DNA from 3 places in the Paenibacillus sp. DRB1-1 genome. Region 1 is predicted to be linked to each of the others. Evidence: a T-box and tRNA genes for the amino acid it is inferred to sense, from the RefSeq annotation. Region 1 holds a T-box; the other regions hold tRNA genes.
What was found. The T-box of region 1 lies ahead of leuS (leucine--tRNA ligase). A T-box ahead of a tRNA ligase gene usually reads a tRNA of that ligase, here a tRNA-Leu.
Positions count from the first base shown of each region.

Region 2: it encodes a tRNA-Leu, which carries the amino acid that the T-box ahead of leuS (leucine--tRNA ligase) is inferred to sense. The anticodon was not compared.
Region 3: it encodes a tRNA-Leu, which carries the amino acid that the T-box ahead of leuS (leucine--tRNA ligase) is inferred to sense. The anticodon was not compared.

Region 1 is NZ_JBODQH010000001.1:4,487,655-4,493,069, reverse strand. Features, by position in the region: gene comER (late competence protein ComER) at 1-177, shown strand, start outside; gene leuS (leucine--tRNA ligase) at 158-2,596, opposite strand; T-box leader at 2,658-2,915, opposite strand; gene ACQW03_RS20200 (tautomerase family protein) at 3,100-3,489, shown strand; gene ACQW03_RS20195 (class I SAM-dependent DNA methyltransferase) at 3,562-4,335, opposite strand; gene ACQW03_RS20190 (CvfB family protein) at 4,339-5,247, opposite strand; gene rsfS (ribosome silencing factor) at 5,244-5,415, opposite strand, start outside.
Region 2 is NZ_JBODQH010000001.1:525,755-531,169, reverse strand. Features, by position in the region: gene ACQW03_RS02350 (hypothetical protein) at 1-267, shown strand, start outside; gene ACQW03_RS02345 (hypothetical protein) at 408-629, shown strand; gene ACQW03_RS02340 (carboxymuconolactone decarboxylase family protein) at 747-1,076, shown strand; gene ACQW03_RS02335 (hypothetical protein) at 1,220-1,756, opposite strand; tRNA gene ACQW03_RS02330 (tRNA-Leu) at 1,979-2,062, shown strand; gene msrA (peptide-methionine (S)-S-oxide reductase MsrA) at 2,342-2,854, shown strand; gene ACQW03_RS02320 (divergent polysaccharide deacetylase family protein) at 2,980-3,915, shown strand; gene ACQW03_RS02315 (N-acetylmuramoyl-L-alanine amidase) at 3,890-4,651, opposite strand; gene ACQW03_RS02310 (YqzE family protein) at 4,942-5,133, shown strand; gene ACQW03_RS02305 (hypothetical protein) at 5,233-5,415, opposite strand, start outside.
Region 3 is NZ_JBODQH010000001.1:4,671,485-4,676,899, forward strand. Features, by position in the region: gene ACQW03_RS21010 (hypothetical protein) at 1-13, opposite strand, end outside; gene ACQW03_RS21015 (hypothetical protein) at 367-549, shown strand; gene ACQW03_RS21020 (YnfA family protein) at 602-928, shown strand; gene ACQW03_RS21025 (hypothetical protein) at 1,025-1,177, shown strand; gene ACQW03_RS21030 (hypothetical protein) at 1,254-1,442, opposite strand; gene ACQW03_RS21035 (hypothetical protein) at 1,572-1,730, opposite strand; tRNA gene ACQW03_RS21040 (tRNA-Leu) at 1,978-2,063, shown strand; gene ACQW03_RS21045 (MBL fold metallo-hydrolase) at 2,444-3,079, shown strand; gene loaP (antiterminator LoaP) at 3,573-4,094, shown strand; gene ACQW03_RS21055 (4'-phosphopantetheinyl transferase family protein) at 4,237-4,989, shown strand; gene ACQW03_RS21060 (acyl carrier protein) at 5,039-5,278, shown strand; gene ACQW03_RS21065 (beta-ketoacyl synthase N-terminal-like domain-containing protein) at 5,275-5,415, shown strand, end outside.

The DNA.
Region 1 (5,415 bases):
CAGGCCAGAGTGGCGGTTCCCGGAGGTATTACTGCCGAAGCTCTCGCATTGTTGGACATCAGCCTGCATAGTGTCTTTCCCGAGCTGATACAAGCCACGCACAACAAGTATGAAGAAGACATGCAAAAGGTGGATGTCTCCTTCGGCTTAAAGCCAATTAACCGGCAACAATATTAACCAGCTTACCTGGAACAGCAATTACCTTGCGGATCGTTTTGCCGGCCAGTGCCTGCTGAACATTGTCCAACGACACAGCGAATGCTTCCATCGCTTTAGCATCAAGATCCTTGGCAATCGTTGCACGCTGCACAATTTTACCATTCACTTGCACAACAATTTCCACTTCGGTGTCCACCGTCCATGCTTCATCATAAGCAGGCCAGGCCGCGTAGGTAATGCTATCATTGTGCCCCAGCAGCTGCCACAATTCCTCGGCCAGATGGGGTGCAAGCGGCGACAGCATTTGCACGAAGTTTTCCATTGCTGCACGCGGCAGAAGGTCTGCTTTGTATGCATCGTTGGTGAAGATCATCAGCTGGCTGATCGCTGTATTGAAGCGCAGTGCATCCAGATCTTCGGTTACTTTTTTCAGCGTTTTATGCCAAGTACGATTGAACTCATCGCTACCGCCGTCATTTGTAATTTTATCGTTCAGGCTACCATCCTCGGAAACAAACAGGCGCCATACGCGGGACAGAAAACGATGTGCTCCCTCTACCCCATTCTCATTCCATGGCTTGGTCGCTTCCAGCGGCCCCATAAACATCTCATAAATACGCAGCGTATCGGCGCCAAACGTATTGACAATATCATCAGGATTAATGACATTACCGCGTGATTTACTCATTTTTTCATTGTTATTGCCCAAAATCATACCCTGGTTGACCAGCTTATAAAAAGGCTCTTTCGTTTCCACTACGCCGATATCATACAGTACCTTATGCCAGAAACGGGCATACAGCAAGTGAAGAACCGCATGTTCCGCTCCGCCAATGTACAAATCAACAGGCATCCATTCACGTTGTTTCTCTTTGGATACAAGCTCTTTGTCATTTTTCGGATCAATAAAGCGCAGGTAATACCAGCAACTGCCTGCCCATTGTGGCATTGTATTTGTCTCGCGGCGTGCTTTCATACCTGTCTCAGGATCAATGGTTTCGACCCAATCTGTTGCGTTCGCCAGCGGGGATTCACCTGTACCTGAAGGCTTGATATTGTCCATCTCCGGCAGTACGAGCGGAAGTTGGTCCTCAGGAACCGTTTTGATCGTTCCATCCTCCAGATGAATTACCGGAATCGGCTCGCCCCAATAGCGTTGACGGCTGAACAACCAGTCACGCAGGCGATAGGTGACTTTGCCGTGTCCTTTGCCCTCAGCTTCCAGCCATTCAATCATCTTCGGAATCGCTTCCTCGTTGGTAAGTCCATTCAGCGGGCCGGAATTGACGTGCGGTCCATCTTCAGTATATGGCTCATTAGCCACATCTCCACCTTGGACAACCTCAATGATATTCAATCCAAATTGCTTGGCAAATTCCCAGTCACGCGCATCGTGAGCAGGTACAGCCATAATCGCTCCAGTTCCGTAGCCTGCAAGAACATAGTCAGCAATCCAGATCGGCAGCTTTTCGTTGTTCACCGGGTTCACTGCATAAGCTCCTGTGAATACGCCTGTTTTATCCTTGGCCAGATCTGTACGTTCCAGATCGCTTTTACGAGCAGCTTGTTCACGGTACTGTTGTACAGCATCCTTTTGCTCAGGCGTAGTGATAATATCCACCAATTCCTGCTCTGGTGCCAGCACACAGTAGCTTGCGCCGAACAGTGTATCTGGACGGGTTGTAAATACTGTGAGTTGCTCGTCATAGCCTTCAATTGGAAAACGAACCTCTGCCCCGGTAGACTTACCGATCCAGTTCCGCTGCATATCCTTAATACTCTCAGACCAATCCAGTTCCTCCAGATCCTCCAGCAGACGATCCGCGTATTCCGTAATTTTCAGCATCCATTGACGCATTGGTTTACGGACGACCGGATGACCGCCACGCTCACTCTTACCGTCAATAACTTCTTCATTCGCTAGCACCGTTCCCAGCGCTGGGCACCAGTTCACGGGTACTTCAGCTACATATGCAAGGCCGCGCTTGTACAGCTGGATGAAGATCCACTGTGTCCATTTGTAATAATCAGGATCCGTCGTGCTGATTTCACGATCCCAGTCGTAGGAGAAGCCGAGCGATTTGATTTGGCGGCGGAAGTTATTTACATTTTTCACCGTAATTTCGCGTGGGTGCTCCCCTGTATCTAGCGCATGCTGCTCGGCAGGCAGACCGAAGGCGTCCCAACCCATCGGATGCAGTACGTTGTAGCCGCGCATTCTTTTATATCGTGAAACAATATCCGTAGCTGTGTAGCCCTCCGGGTGGCCTACATGCAGGCCGGCTCCAGATGGGTACGGAAACATATCCAAAGCATAAAACTTAGGTTTGCCCGGCTCTTCCCCGGTGCGGAACGTCTTGTTCTCATCCCAATATTTCTGCCATTTTGGTTCAATACTTTGCGGTTGATAGCCGTGCTTCGGCTGTGTGTCTGTCATTGTCTTTTCCTCCTCAAACGGTATGCAACAAAAAAACCTCTGCATCCCGTAGCGTGTCAGCGCTAGGGACGAGAGGTTATATTCCCGTGGTACCACCCTAGTTAGCAGAAAGCGTTCTTCGCGTTCTACTCCCTTTGCACCTGATAACGGAGGTGATCCGATGCGGGTTAATAACAGGATACAAGCACCTGTATAGGGCGTTCCTGCGTTGGACGCATATCTCCGAGGCGAGTTCACTTTGCACTGTCAACCGGCTTGCACCACCCGCCGGCTCTCTACATGTCCAGACAAAGCTACTATTCCTCATCAGCGATTGTTTAACCGTTAATAATGGCACTATTATATTGAAAACCGCGAAAAAAGTCAAATAAGGACTACCTTTGGTGTTAAAGACCCTCTTCATACTAATTGTTCATGACACATGCATACGAATGTTTTATAATAATTCCGAGTTAAATCGCTTCAAGTAGAGATGAGTTGAGATAAGAAAGGTGAGCTGAGAAATGGCACAGATAAAAATTTACGGAATAAAAGAAACTCTAAATCCAATCAAAAAGCAACTTTCAGAGGTGATTCATTCTGCTGTGGTGGATGCGTTCAAATATCCTCCTGACAAGAGGTTTCATCGTTTTTTTCCTATGGATCAGGAAGACTTTATATATGCCGATGGTCGCTCTGAGGCGTACACCATTATTGAAATCAGTATCTTTGAAGGCAGAACGACAGAAGCTAAGAAGCAACTCATTAACCTGTTATTCCAAAGAATTAACGATCTTTTGGGTATTTCTCCACAGGATCTTGAGATTACTATATTTGAAACGCCCAAACATAACTGGGGCATTCGGGGTGTACCGGGTGATGAGCTTCAGTTGAACTATAAAGTGAATATATAAGTGCAAAAAGACGCCCTTCATGTCATCATGAAAAGCGTCTTTCTTTTCCCATACTCGCTAAATGAAGCCTTGCTATTTTACTGCAACATAAAACAGTCTCGCCGCGTCATCTTCTGCTTCTACCCATTCAAAATCCGCATATACCTTCACCTCACGAAAACCCGCTTTGGACAATTCTGCCTTCATCCAGTCTGGGTCATAGGCACGTTGTACATGTATTTCCTCGAAACGCTGGTATAGATCGCGTCCTTCTTGTTCTGCTTTCGCAAAGATACTAAGATGATGCTCAATTTCACAACGGGGAGTGTCCAACGCACATGTCCAGATATACGAGATAGAGCGTTCGTCCAGTACGAAAGGCTGCTCTTCATCATAACGTAAAAACGTCTGGGGATGATGTACATCGAATAAGAAGGTTCCGCCAGGCTTCAGACCAGCATGCGTTCTGCGAAAAGTAGAAATTATATCTTCTTCCTCCAACAAGTAATTCAGACAATCGCAAAAAGAAATTACAGAATCCACAGGCTCGGGTAAAATCCATTCTCTCATATCCTGTTGTATCCAGCGAACGCTTCCTTCACGAAACAATCGCTGTCCCTGTGGAGTGGTTTCCATTTTGCGACGGGCTACTGCCAGCATGTCAGAGGATAAGTCGATTCCAGCCACCTCGAAGCCCGAATTAACCAGGGGGATCGTAATTGAACCCGTTCCGCAGCCCAGCTCGGCCACCGTATGAGGCATACCGTACTGATCCCAAGCCTGCCGTGCAAAGCGCAACCAGTTCGGGTATGGCATGTCCTGCATCAGCTCATCATACACATAGGCAAACTTCCGGTAAGAAGCCATTTTTTATTCCCCATTCCCGTCCTTCGGTTCAGGTATATTCTCCACCAGGTAGGTCCAGTTTTCCTTTTGTGTAACCAGTCCTTCCTTCATCAGCTTGCCCATCGCACGCTTGAAGGCGGATTTACTGATACCGAACCGTTGCTTGATAATATCCGGCGGTGTTGCGTCGGAATAAGGCATGCCGCCGCCCGGACGCTCTTTCAGAAAAGCAATCAGCCGATCCGCATCCTCATCACGGCCTACTTCCTTGCGTGGTGACATCGCCAGATTGACCCGACCGTCTTCCCGAACAAGCGTGACCCGTACCTTGACCTCTTCGCCCAAGCGAAGCATCCGATTACGCTCCGAGGAATGAATCATTCCAATCGCGCCAAAACCAAGCACACCTCCGTCCACCAGGACGAATGTGCCCATCTGAAGCGGCTTGTACACAGTCGCCTGCACCCATGTATTTAACCACGAATCAGGGGCGTGGAAGCACAATGGAGCCAGCTCCTGTTCCCCTGCCAGCTTAGCTCGCAATCTGCCTTGCTTGTCATGCTCCATAATGGCATACACGTAATCGCCCACCCGAGGATGTAAATCTCGGTTTTCTGGCAACTCACGAATCGGCAGCAAAAGCTGACGACCCAATCCCATCTCCAGGAAACAACCCAAACGCGGATGCACATCGGCCACCTCAAGCTTTGCCATTTCGCCCAACGACAAGAACGGCTTTTTCATGGTTGCGGCCAAGCGGTCCTCTGTATCGTGAAAAATAAATACCTCCAACCGTTCACCAACTTCAATTTCACGTGTCAGCTCCGTATAATGCAGCAGCACATCCTGCTCACCAACAGTGAGAAAGTAACCGAAAGGAGATACCTCACGATCCACCATAATGGTGACATAAGTACCGGCGATCAAACTCATACCTTTTCCACAACCTTAGCATCCGACCAGAGTCGTTCAATGTTATAGTATTCGCGCTCGTCGCGATGGAAGACATGCACTACGACATCCCCCAAATCCATTAGAACCCAACGGGCGGAATCCATTCCTTCGATTCCTTTGATGGTTACACCTTCATCATGAGCGCGT
Region 2 (5,415 bases), 4.0 Mb from region 1:
GATTGTAAGCATACGGAATTCGACGATTTGTATCCCTATATGATTGAACATCCTCAGTTTTTTTGGTATAAACGCTATGTGGCCTGGTCTGAGTTGTTGACGTTGGTTAACCTATGCGAAGAATTGTCCTTCTCTTGGAAAGAAGAATTTACTGCTCACCAAGTGGAGTATGTAGATCAGCGAGTGTTGTCTGCACAAGTGCTGGACTTCTGGTACGAGAAGAACGATACAAAAGAACATGATCACAGTGTAAATCAGTCGGGATAATTTGTCGCTCTGTTGGCAATCCATATAAGTAGTAAGAGAGAAGAGACCTAAATGATTCGATTAGGTCTCTTTTTAAACTTTTTTCATGTATATAGAATCATGGTCGCTGTGTTAAAAAAGTAAATAAGGAGGGGACAAGGATGATTATGGACGAAGAATTGGATGCTTATCGACTCTCCGGTGAAAAGGTGCGTGTCGTACGCGATGGATTGGAGTCCAACGATGTTGTTGGCATTGTACTGGCATGGGATGATGAACAAGTGCTTATTCGCCGACAGAATCGACGTGTGGTCAAATTGGATCGTAGCTATACATACCAGTCGTTCAGCGAGCCGCGTCACAATCCGATAGATCTGGATTAGGAATGGGTTCCAAATGGGTGTTGGATAAAAATAACTGGGTGATTCATTAGGCATACAGAAACTCTAAATCGGACACAGTAATGATGGAAAATCCAACAGAGAGGACGTGCTGTGTCAATGACGGTTATGGACGAAAAAGTACATGCATACAAGGATCAAATCAGCCATTTGGAAGATCAGTTGCCCGAGGTAGTTCATGCATATCATCGCTTTACTGGAGAGTGCTTTCAAGCCGGCAGCTTAGATGAGAAAACCAAGCAACTGATTGCGCTAGGCATTGGCTTATTTGCCAACAATGAAGTATGCACGTTTTATCACGTGGACGAGGCGCGGTCCAAAGGAGCAAGTGATCAGGAAATTATGGAGACCATTGCTGTGGCCGCGGCAGTAGGTGGAGGACATGCTCTAAGTCAAGGGGTTACGCGTGTACAGAAGGCGTTGCAATAAGGCGAATTAGTAATTGATGAGCTTATACTTCGTCATAGCGGTTATAGATCGATTAGGATATATGATGAATATGGAAAGGAGCTTCCGAGCACAGTTGGTGTCTGCGGAAGCTTTTTTTCTTTTTCATGTTTGTTGTGCGGGGATTATGCTCTTCTACTTGCAGCAAAAGCAGCAGGGCGAGACGTTTTACGCTTATAGGCCAAAGAGGATGTAACCAAACTTCGTTCAACGACGCGTAGAGGTTTGGAAGTTGAATTGTTTGGTAATTCGGGGCGATGTTTCTCTAGTAAAGGAAGGGCAGCTGTATGGGGCATAGAGGTTGGGAGCCCCAGATATGCTCGCATCCGCTCATACATTTCTTTGCGGAATGCTGGCATTCCCATACTGAACTGCTCTTGATTGCCTTTACTTATATAGGTGGCGTGAATGCCGGAGTGGTTTTGTTGTATGTCCAGAACATGAATGTGATATTTATTAAATTCATGTTTTATTTCAGACAGCAGGATTCCGGTACGATCTACACCTGCGTTAACCATTTCGACATAAAGATCAGGGGTTTTCAGCATACCGCTTTCTTCAAGAATTAGGCTGTCCCGCTCAAATACTTTTTGAATAAAGGTAAGGAGCAGATAACTTTTCACAAGAGACCATTCATGCTGAGTAGTATCTAAAGAGGTCATTACCATTCACCGCCTTAGGAAAATGTGATGATAATTCATAACCGATTGAAGAAAAGGAACTTTTGTTCCCGGGAACCTATGTTCTTATTTTAGTTTATTATTCCTTTTTTATCAAGAGAAAATTAACGAACATAAAAGGTTTGACATCTTGATATAGGCATGGTATGATCTATCTTGTCACTAAGAAAGATTGCTCTTTCGAGGATAAAAGACAACTTATATGCGGTCGTGGCGGAATTGGCAGACGCGCACGGTTCAGGTCCGTGTGGGCTAACCCCCGTGGAGGTTCGAGTCCTCTCGACCGCATCCATTAGAAAAGGTCTATAGAATTGCTCTCGTAGCAGTTTTAGAGACCTTTTTCTTATATTTCTGGGGATTTGCTCATAGTCTAAGCTGAACATGTTTCTTGTCTTCACGCAAACTATGGATTTCAATAAAGGATTCTGACAAATTACTTGATTTCATTTAAGTCAGGATTTTGCAAAATCCTCAAGTTTATAAACAATTCTTTTATAAGGTTATCTTTTAAGATATGATAGAAAATAACGCACTTTATGATGAAGTATTTGAAAGGTTGGATGTAAGATGGAGAAAGCAACTTTTGCAGGTGGATGCTTCTGGTGTATGGTGACTCCGTTTGAAGAACAGCCGGGCATTCATGGCATTGTGTCAGGATACACTGGAGGAACGATTCCCGATCCGACCTACGAGCAGGTTAAAACAGGAACTACAGGTCACTACGAGGTGGTGCAGATTACTTTTGAGCCTGAGCTGTTTCCTTATGAAAAGCTGCTCGAATTATATTGGCCGCAAACAGATCCTACCGACGGGGAAGGTCAATTTCAGGACCGAGGTACACAGTATAAACCCGCAATTTTTTATCATACAGAGCAGCAACGTGAGCTTGCGCAACAGTCCAAGGAGCAGTTGGCACAAAGTGGACGCTTTGATAAGCCAATTGTAACGGAGATCCTTCCTGCTTCGATTTTTTATCCGGCAGAGGATTATCATCAGGATTTCCACAAGAAAAACGTGAAGCACTATAAGGAAGATCGGGCCCAATCAGGCCGTGATGAATTTATTGATAAGAACTGGTAAGCGGCTTTAATATACGTTTCTACGCACGATAAGGCAGATCAGGGAGTATTCCATGGATCTGCCTTATACATATTTAGACGAGGTTACTCACACAATGAAGGGACAGAGAAGGAGGCTGACCCGCAATGAGCACACGACGGAAGCTACACATGAGAAACATAATAAAAAAGGCTTTAAAGGCATCTCGCGGCCGGAAAGAGCCAGCTTATGTACCTGTATTCCATTCAAGCTCTAAAATTCGGAGAACCGTAGTACTCTGTATTTCGGTATGCATGTTATTCATGGTCTATAGTACTGGTGTTGCAAAAGCATTAGACAAACAGGCCGTGCCGCAAAAGATGGTTGCCGTCATTATCGACGATCTGGGAAATAATATGAAAGGGACTGAGCAAATTTTAAATTTACCCGTTAAGATTACCGTGGCTGTGATGCCTTTCCTGCCTACAACCAAGCAGGACGCTATGGAAGCGCATAAGCGTGGTCATGATGTCATCGTCCATCTTCCGATGGAACCAAAGCAGGGAAAGCCCGAATGGCTTGGACCCGGAGCAATTAAGGCAAATATGACGGATGAAGAAGTACGCGCTAAGGTGACAGCAGCTATAAAGGATGTTCCTTATGCGATAGGAATGAACAACCACATGGGTTCCAAGGTCACTTCGGATAAACGCATTATGTCTATTGTTCTTGATGTTTGTAAGGAGCATGGACTATTTTTTGTCGACAGCCGTACTAATTATTGGTCAGTGGTGCCTGAACTTGCCGCTAAAAAGGGAATGCCACCAGTACGCAATGATGTTTTCCTGGATGATGTCCATACACTCGCTCATGTGAATCGGCAACTTACAAAAGTAGTTGAGTGGCTGGACGAGCACGATACATGCGTAACGATTGGGCACGTTGGCGTGTCTGGCATGTATACATCCTCGGCTCTTCATTCATCGGTTCCCAAGCTAAAGGAGCACGCCAAATTTGTGGGTATTAGCGATTTGGTGCGTGCTGTATGGGGATGGACTGGAGACCCAGCCACCAACACTACCATGCCGTCAGATGCGCAATAATGCCTTCGGCAACAGCTTCAGCAATGCTTTTTTGACCACGATCCTCGGAAAGCATAGCTCTGTCCTGTTCGTTACTTATAAATCCGGTTTCCACAATTACAGCAGGATGCTGGATTTTATTCAGAAGATAAAAGGGTTTTCCGTACACTGTTTCTCTATTCATGCAAAATAAGCGGTTTAATGAATGTTGAATCCGTTCAGCCAACAGATAGCTGCTGCCTTCATCCTGATACAGCACAATGGGTCCCCGTTTTTCGGTACGTTTGGTCCAATTGACATGCAGGCTTACAACCAAAGCGGTGGGCAGTTGTTCTGTTAGACTTTTACGTTGAGCCAGGTCTTTAAGGTGCCGGGATTTGGACTGCAACCAACGGTTATCGTCACTCAGTGCGTAGTCCTTGTCCCGATTCAGGACAGCAGGGTAGCCCTGGGAGCGTAAGATCAAGTACAGCTTTTGAGCAATGGCGAGATTGATATCTTTTTCCAAAAGCCCTTTATGACTTGTTCCACCATCCACACCGCCATGGCCTACATCAATCAGGACAACGGGCTTGGCAAAAGCGTGAAAGGACGAATGTACGTTGGATGGACCCTCTATATACTTGTTCGGTTCGCTATTCTTCTCGTTGGGCTGAGCAGCTATATAGGTAAATGGGGCAAATACAGCACTACAAAGGATGCATAGACTCAACCCCAGCCCTTTCAGCCATATCTTGTTTAACTTTTTTTTTCGCACGTTCTATTCCTCCAGTGGACGAATTAATTGTTTACTGAAAAACCATGCATAACAGACATCAAATCTAATGCAGCGTAGCTGCCTTCAAACATAACAATTAGCCTTGAGGCAACTGTTATGTTGAAGATAGTATGTTCCATTTAAGGGAAACCATGCATAGGTATTCCCACAGGGGTTAGACCTTTTGGAAAATGAGCAAGCTAGTTGTATCTGCACCTAACGTGTAAATCCGATATTTCCAAGCAATGTGAATGGACATGATAGGGGCAGAATGGAGGAGGTCGTGGAGGATGGCGAAGAGTGACGAACTGGTGACGTATATTACGCAGCGGATTGTTCGCTATATGGAAACGCCGCGTGATGTCCGGCGCAGTCAAAAACAAGCCAGAGAGCCGTGGGTGAGCAAATGGTTTGGCATGTTGCCTCTGGCTCTGAAAATGTGGATGAAATCCACACGCAGAGAAAGAAGAGAGCGACATTAAACTCGCCAAAGAGACCACAAGAGGCATAGGGTATGCCATTTGAGGTCTCTTTTTGTGTTGTAGGGATCATTCCGAATCATTTTGCGTGTTTCTTAATAACTAAGAGTCCAAACGATAAAATTCACCAGCTGACAACAACTGTTTTAGTGGTACAAAACGGGAAAGTCCATTGTGGTGGGATAACGCATATAAAATGGGTTGGGACGGCTGATCTGGGGATATCCAAGACTGATACCCACTAATGGATAAGGGCCCTCCAAAGGCAAAATTGATACCTGTGGC
Region 3 (5,415 bases), 180 kb from region 1:
AGATTGGGGACATCGGTATCCTCCTCCTGGGTTTACAAACAGAATATGCAGGTTGTAACGGGGATGTGGATTCTTAGATGTCAATTTAATTACAAGTTGAGTAAACAAATGAGCGCTGGTTACGATCTTGAACAAGTTGACTAAATTATACCATAACTACCGTCCTGCAATGAAAGACGTCTAAATACCCACTCTACCTTGATTCGACATCATACTTTATATTCAGCGAAATATTGACATATGGATGTACACTTCACATATATGAAGATGCAATCTGAAATATATGGTAAGTATATGCATAAGAGCAATGCGAAATCGACGGAAAAGTTTGGTATGATTAAAGTGGATTGAAAAGGAGGTGCTCTTATGAATGAAGAAAACAGACCATTCTCTAGATCAGCAGATGCTGAAGGAGCCAAAGCGAACTTTGATGCCAATCAGCGGAAGCTTCACTCCGAGGGAGTGCCTAGCTTATGGCGTCAGGTCAGCAACCTGCTGATTCTGGTTGGCGTGATTGCATTGATTATCCTTTTAGGTCGAGTGCTCTAATGAGATATCCAAAAAAATCGAAAAGAATTTGAAGAATTAGGGATGTGAAATGGTGTTAAAGGCAGCTTTACTTTTTATATTGGCTGGTATCGCTGAAATTGGAGGAGGATATTTGATTTGGCAGTGGCTGCGTGAAGGAAAGACATGGTATGTCGGACTTTGCGGCGGAGTAATTTTGGCTGTGTATGGAATCATTGCTACCTTTCAGGTTTTTTCCTCCTTTGGGCGTGTATATGCAGCATATGGTGGTGTCTTTATTGTTCTTTCCATTGCATGGGGCTGGTGGATTGATAAAAAGACACCCGACTTGTACGATTTCATTGGTGGATTGATTTGTTTGGTCGGTATAGCTGTAATCCTGTTTCCGCGACCAGGGTGATAGGACGAAAAACCCTATTTTTATTTTTAAAAACATGACTATAGGTCTACAATAATAAGCTTCATATTCCGAAATAGAACTTAAGGAGGGGGTTCTATGAACTGGAATCAAATGAAGCTTAGATTGAAATTTGGTAGTGCTGTACCGAAGAGTGAAGGTAATTTCTCTTTTGGTATCATATGTGGACTCTTAATCAGCATCGTGCTGTGGATATCAATCATTGGCTGGATCATGCTGATTTTTAAGTGATTTTACGAAATCACTGTACATATCAAAACAAATGAATTAAGGACTGCTCACAAACCTGTGTCCTATTACCCATGCTTTATTTTGTGAAATCCTTACGTAACTTGTCTATCCCGCGACCTATGGCTTCATCAATCATATCAGTAGCAGCAGGTGTATCTTCATCGGTGTCAGGAATGCGATTAAATCCTGGCTCGCGCTTGCCCAGGGATTGTTTATATTCGATTTGATCGTCAGTACGATTCTTTTCAGAGTTATTATCTCTCATAGCACATCACAGCTCCTTTTATTAGGTACATTCAGCTTCTATACTTTACATAAACGTTTGTGCTTCAGACTAAACGTTGATAAAAATAAAACCGGGGGGAGTAAATCCCGCCCGGCACTTCCCAAACAACTAGCGATGCTCAATCAGATCAATCGCTCCCAGAACTACATGAGCCAGTCCGAAACCGAGAATGCCTGTAGCTGCAAGTTTGTACTTACTGCTCAGCAACACAGCGCCTGAAGCCGATACTACCGTTCCAAGAACAGCTGGAATCATACCTTCACGCATTCGTAACACCCCTTCTGGTAGTTTGGAAAGACGTTTATTAGTGTAATTCAAATGTGCACAAGTTATACAAAAAGATAATTTTATTATTTTTTTTGAAAAACACTTTACAATTCGATAAAATTATCGTATTATATGTTGGTGCCCAATTGAACGACATTTACATAACGAGAACACTTTTTAATCAAATGTGTGTTTCTTAGATACTTGTAAGACAAGTAAGTGTAAAGATTAGCGTTCCTAAATTTATGCCGGGGTGGCGGAATTGGCAGACGCACAGGACTTAAAATCCTGCGGTAGGTGACTACCGTACCGGTTCGATCCCGGTCCTCGGCATTCTTGAAATATAACGGCCACATCAAAGTTAAATGAATGAAAATAACGCGAGGTTCTGTGTAGCTGCGGAATACTCCGTAACAGGTATACAGAACCAACAAAAACGTCTCACCGTTAACATACGGAGAGGCGTTTTTTGTTTTGGTAAAATTAAGCGATCTTGTAACAGAGAGTTGGAGCCTTTCTATTGCATAAATTGTTATAATCATAGGACAACGAAATTAGGTCTTTATAATTAAATGGTAAGTAATTCCAAAAAAATGAAGGGGTCCAAAACCTTAAATCAGAATGTTGTTGTTTTTAATTAACCATTGGGAAGGTGGTTCGGTGAAGCTGATATGAATCTGACTTTTCATATGGAACAGTTAAGAGTCTGTTTTATGAATTTCATCAATTATGTATATTTTGTAATGGATGAGAAAACAAGAGACATAGCTATTGTTGACCCATCATGGGATTTATTAAAGGTAGAGTCCTATCTTCAACAATTGAATGGCGATCTCAAAGCGATACTATTAACTCACTCACATTGGGATCATATTAATTTGGTAAATCCACTCTTGGAAAAATATAACCCGCAGGTATTCATGTCAACAAACGAAATCGATTTTTATCATTTTAGATGTAGAAATTTACATTCAATTAAAGACAAGGATTCAATCCAGGTCGGTGAAACGGAAATCAAAAGTCTTTTGACCCCTGGACATACCGTGGGAAGTGTATGCTATCTTTTATCAGATCGCTTATTTACTGGGGATACAATATTCATTGAAGGTTGTGGCTTTTGTGACCCAAATGGAGGAGATCCGGTAGAATTATATAATAGCGTTCAAAAAATAAAGCGAGAAATTGATGACTCTATTCAAATTTATCCTGCTCATTCATTTGGTAAAGCGCCTGGTTTTACACTCAATCACCTTATGGATGAAAATATTTATTTTCAATTTACGAGTAAGGAATCTTTTATTAAATTTAGAATGCGTCCGAACCAAAAGGGCCTGTTCGATTTCAAATGAGTCTGTATTGTGGCCCAGTTCTAATGGTGAGAGAAAATCTTGAATATAAAAAATAATACATAACGATCTATCACTTATTTGTGCCCGAGATGCTCAAGTCAACTAGAGTAAAACACTCGGATCAGTTTTTTTATGAGCCGCCAGAAACGTTGAAGTTGTATTCGAAAGATAATAAGGACTTCAAATTGAGCATTTTCAGAAAGGTTTGCGAATCCAATCATGAACTTGGCCGTTTCCAATCAACTGTGAATTGACAGGGTTTGAGTAGAGGATTATAATGGAAAAACATTATTCCAATTATATGATTATATGAAAAATAAAGGAACTTGTCTGTGGTTAATCGCTGGCGGGTCACGTTAACCATCAATGAGGGATATATCGTGAGAGATTGTAGCTTATCAAGTAGGATAAGTGAAAGGGCGAAGCTATGTATATGGGTAGTAGACATTTTAGGAGATGATTTGGCAGTACGTTTTAATAGGAGATGAGTTAAGTGAGCTGGTACGTGTTTTTTGTGCGAACGGGTAGGGAAGAACAGGTCAAGCAGCTTATTAATGAGTGGTTGGATTCTGAAGTCTACAAACCCTTTATACCACTCCAAGAGAGACTCTTTAAAGTAGCAGGAATAGTAAAGAAAGAATGGGCTCCTTTGTTCCCAAGCTATGTATTTATTGAGTCGAATTTACCTGACTTGCAGTTCGTAACCAGTACAAATTCAATGATTTGCACTTCTAGTGATATCATTCGTTTATTGAGATACTCGAAGTTTGAAGCTTCAATGAGAGATTCGGAGAAACAAATGTTAGAAAGTCTATGCAATGATAGCTATTGTATAGAATCATCAACTGGAATTATTGAAGGAGACAATATACGTATCCTAGATGGCCCACTTAAAGGAAGGGGGAGTATAGTTAAGAAAATAGATAGACATAAACGACAAGCGGTCATTCAGTTAGAATTTATGGGTGATATTAGGTTAGTGAGAGTAGCTTTGGAAATTATAAGTAAGGTTTAAAGTGGAGAACTCGTGACGAGTTCATACTCCATGAGGAAGCTTTCAGAACCCTTAAGGGATTTGAAGGCCTTTTTTGATTTGGACTGTTAAGTTAGTAGTTTACTAGGAGGGGATATGCGTAGCCTCGTATGCAGAAAAACTAGTGTTGAAGCGGGAAGATGCCGTGATGAGGGCGGCCGTCAGTTTTGTCCATGCAGATTATAACGCGGACGCTCCCCTTGATCGGGAAGTTTTTCATTCGGATGAGTGTAGTTACTTCGAGAGTTTGGTATTCCATCGGCGGAAATCCAACTTTGTGCTTGGCAGGCTAAGTGCCAAACAAGCAGTTTCGGTGCTGTTAAGCGAGCCAGACCTGCGCAACGTAAGTGTGGAGTCAGGTGTCTTCGGCCAGCCCATGCTTCGAATCAAGGGTGTCCACAGCTATCAGGTGAGCATTGCCCACTGCGACTATATCGGAGCAGCTGTTGTTTTTCCCGAAGCACATCCCATGGGCATTGATATTGAGAGGATTGATTCAAAGCGAAATAAGACAATTGAAAGCCAACTGACGGCGGAAGAAAAGGAAAGAATCTCTGTCGTGCGGGGAATAGAGGAGTACTCAGCTTTATTGACGGTTTTTTGGACAGTGAAGGAGGCCCTGTCGAAAATATTGCGCACAGGTTTTACAACATCGCTGCATGTACTTGAAATGAATGAGACCAGATCTATGGATGGATACTTCCAAAGTACATTTTCACATTTTCCACAATATGCTGCCCAGTCTTACCGGTTAGGTGACTATATCTGCACGATTGTAGCACCGAGGAAGACGGAATGGAGTATGAATATTTCTCGGCTTTATGAGGAATTCATTGCAAGTTTTCATCGAAATACGTTTGTAGGTCATGCTTACTGAATACCAGGTTTGTTGAGTTTTAAATCATTTATTTTTTAGGAGGATACCCATGCATAAGGAAGAAGTATTCGATATTGTTAAACGTTGTATTTGCGAAGTGCTTCCCGAATTACAGGATCACACGTTCGAGTATGGCGATCGATTAGTGGATTTGGGTGCAGATTCAGTAGATCGGGCCGAAATTGTAAACAAGACGATGGAAACATTATCTCTTAATATTCCGCGTGTCGAATTGTCCGGCGTGAAAAATATAGGGGAATTGACAGATGCACTTTATGCGAAATTATGAAAAATTATGAAGAGTCTGAATTAGTCGTTACGGGGATTGGCGTGACTTCGGCGATTGGGCAGGGGAAGGCTGCTTTTGCCTCGGCGTTGTTCAAAGGGCAGCATGCATTTGGCGTCATGCAACGCCCCGGCAGAAGG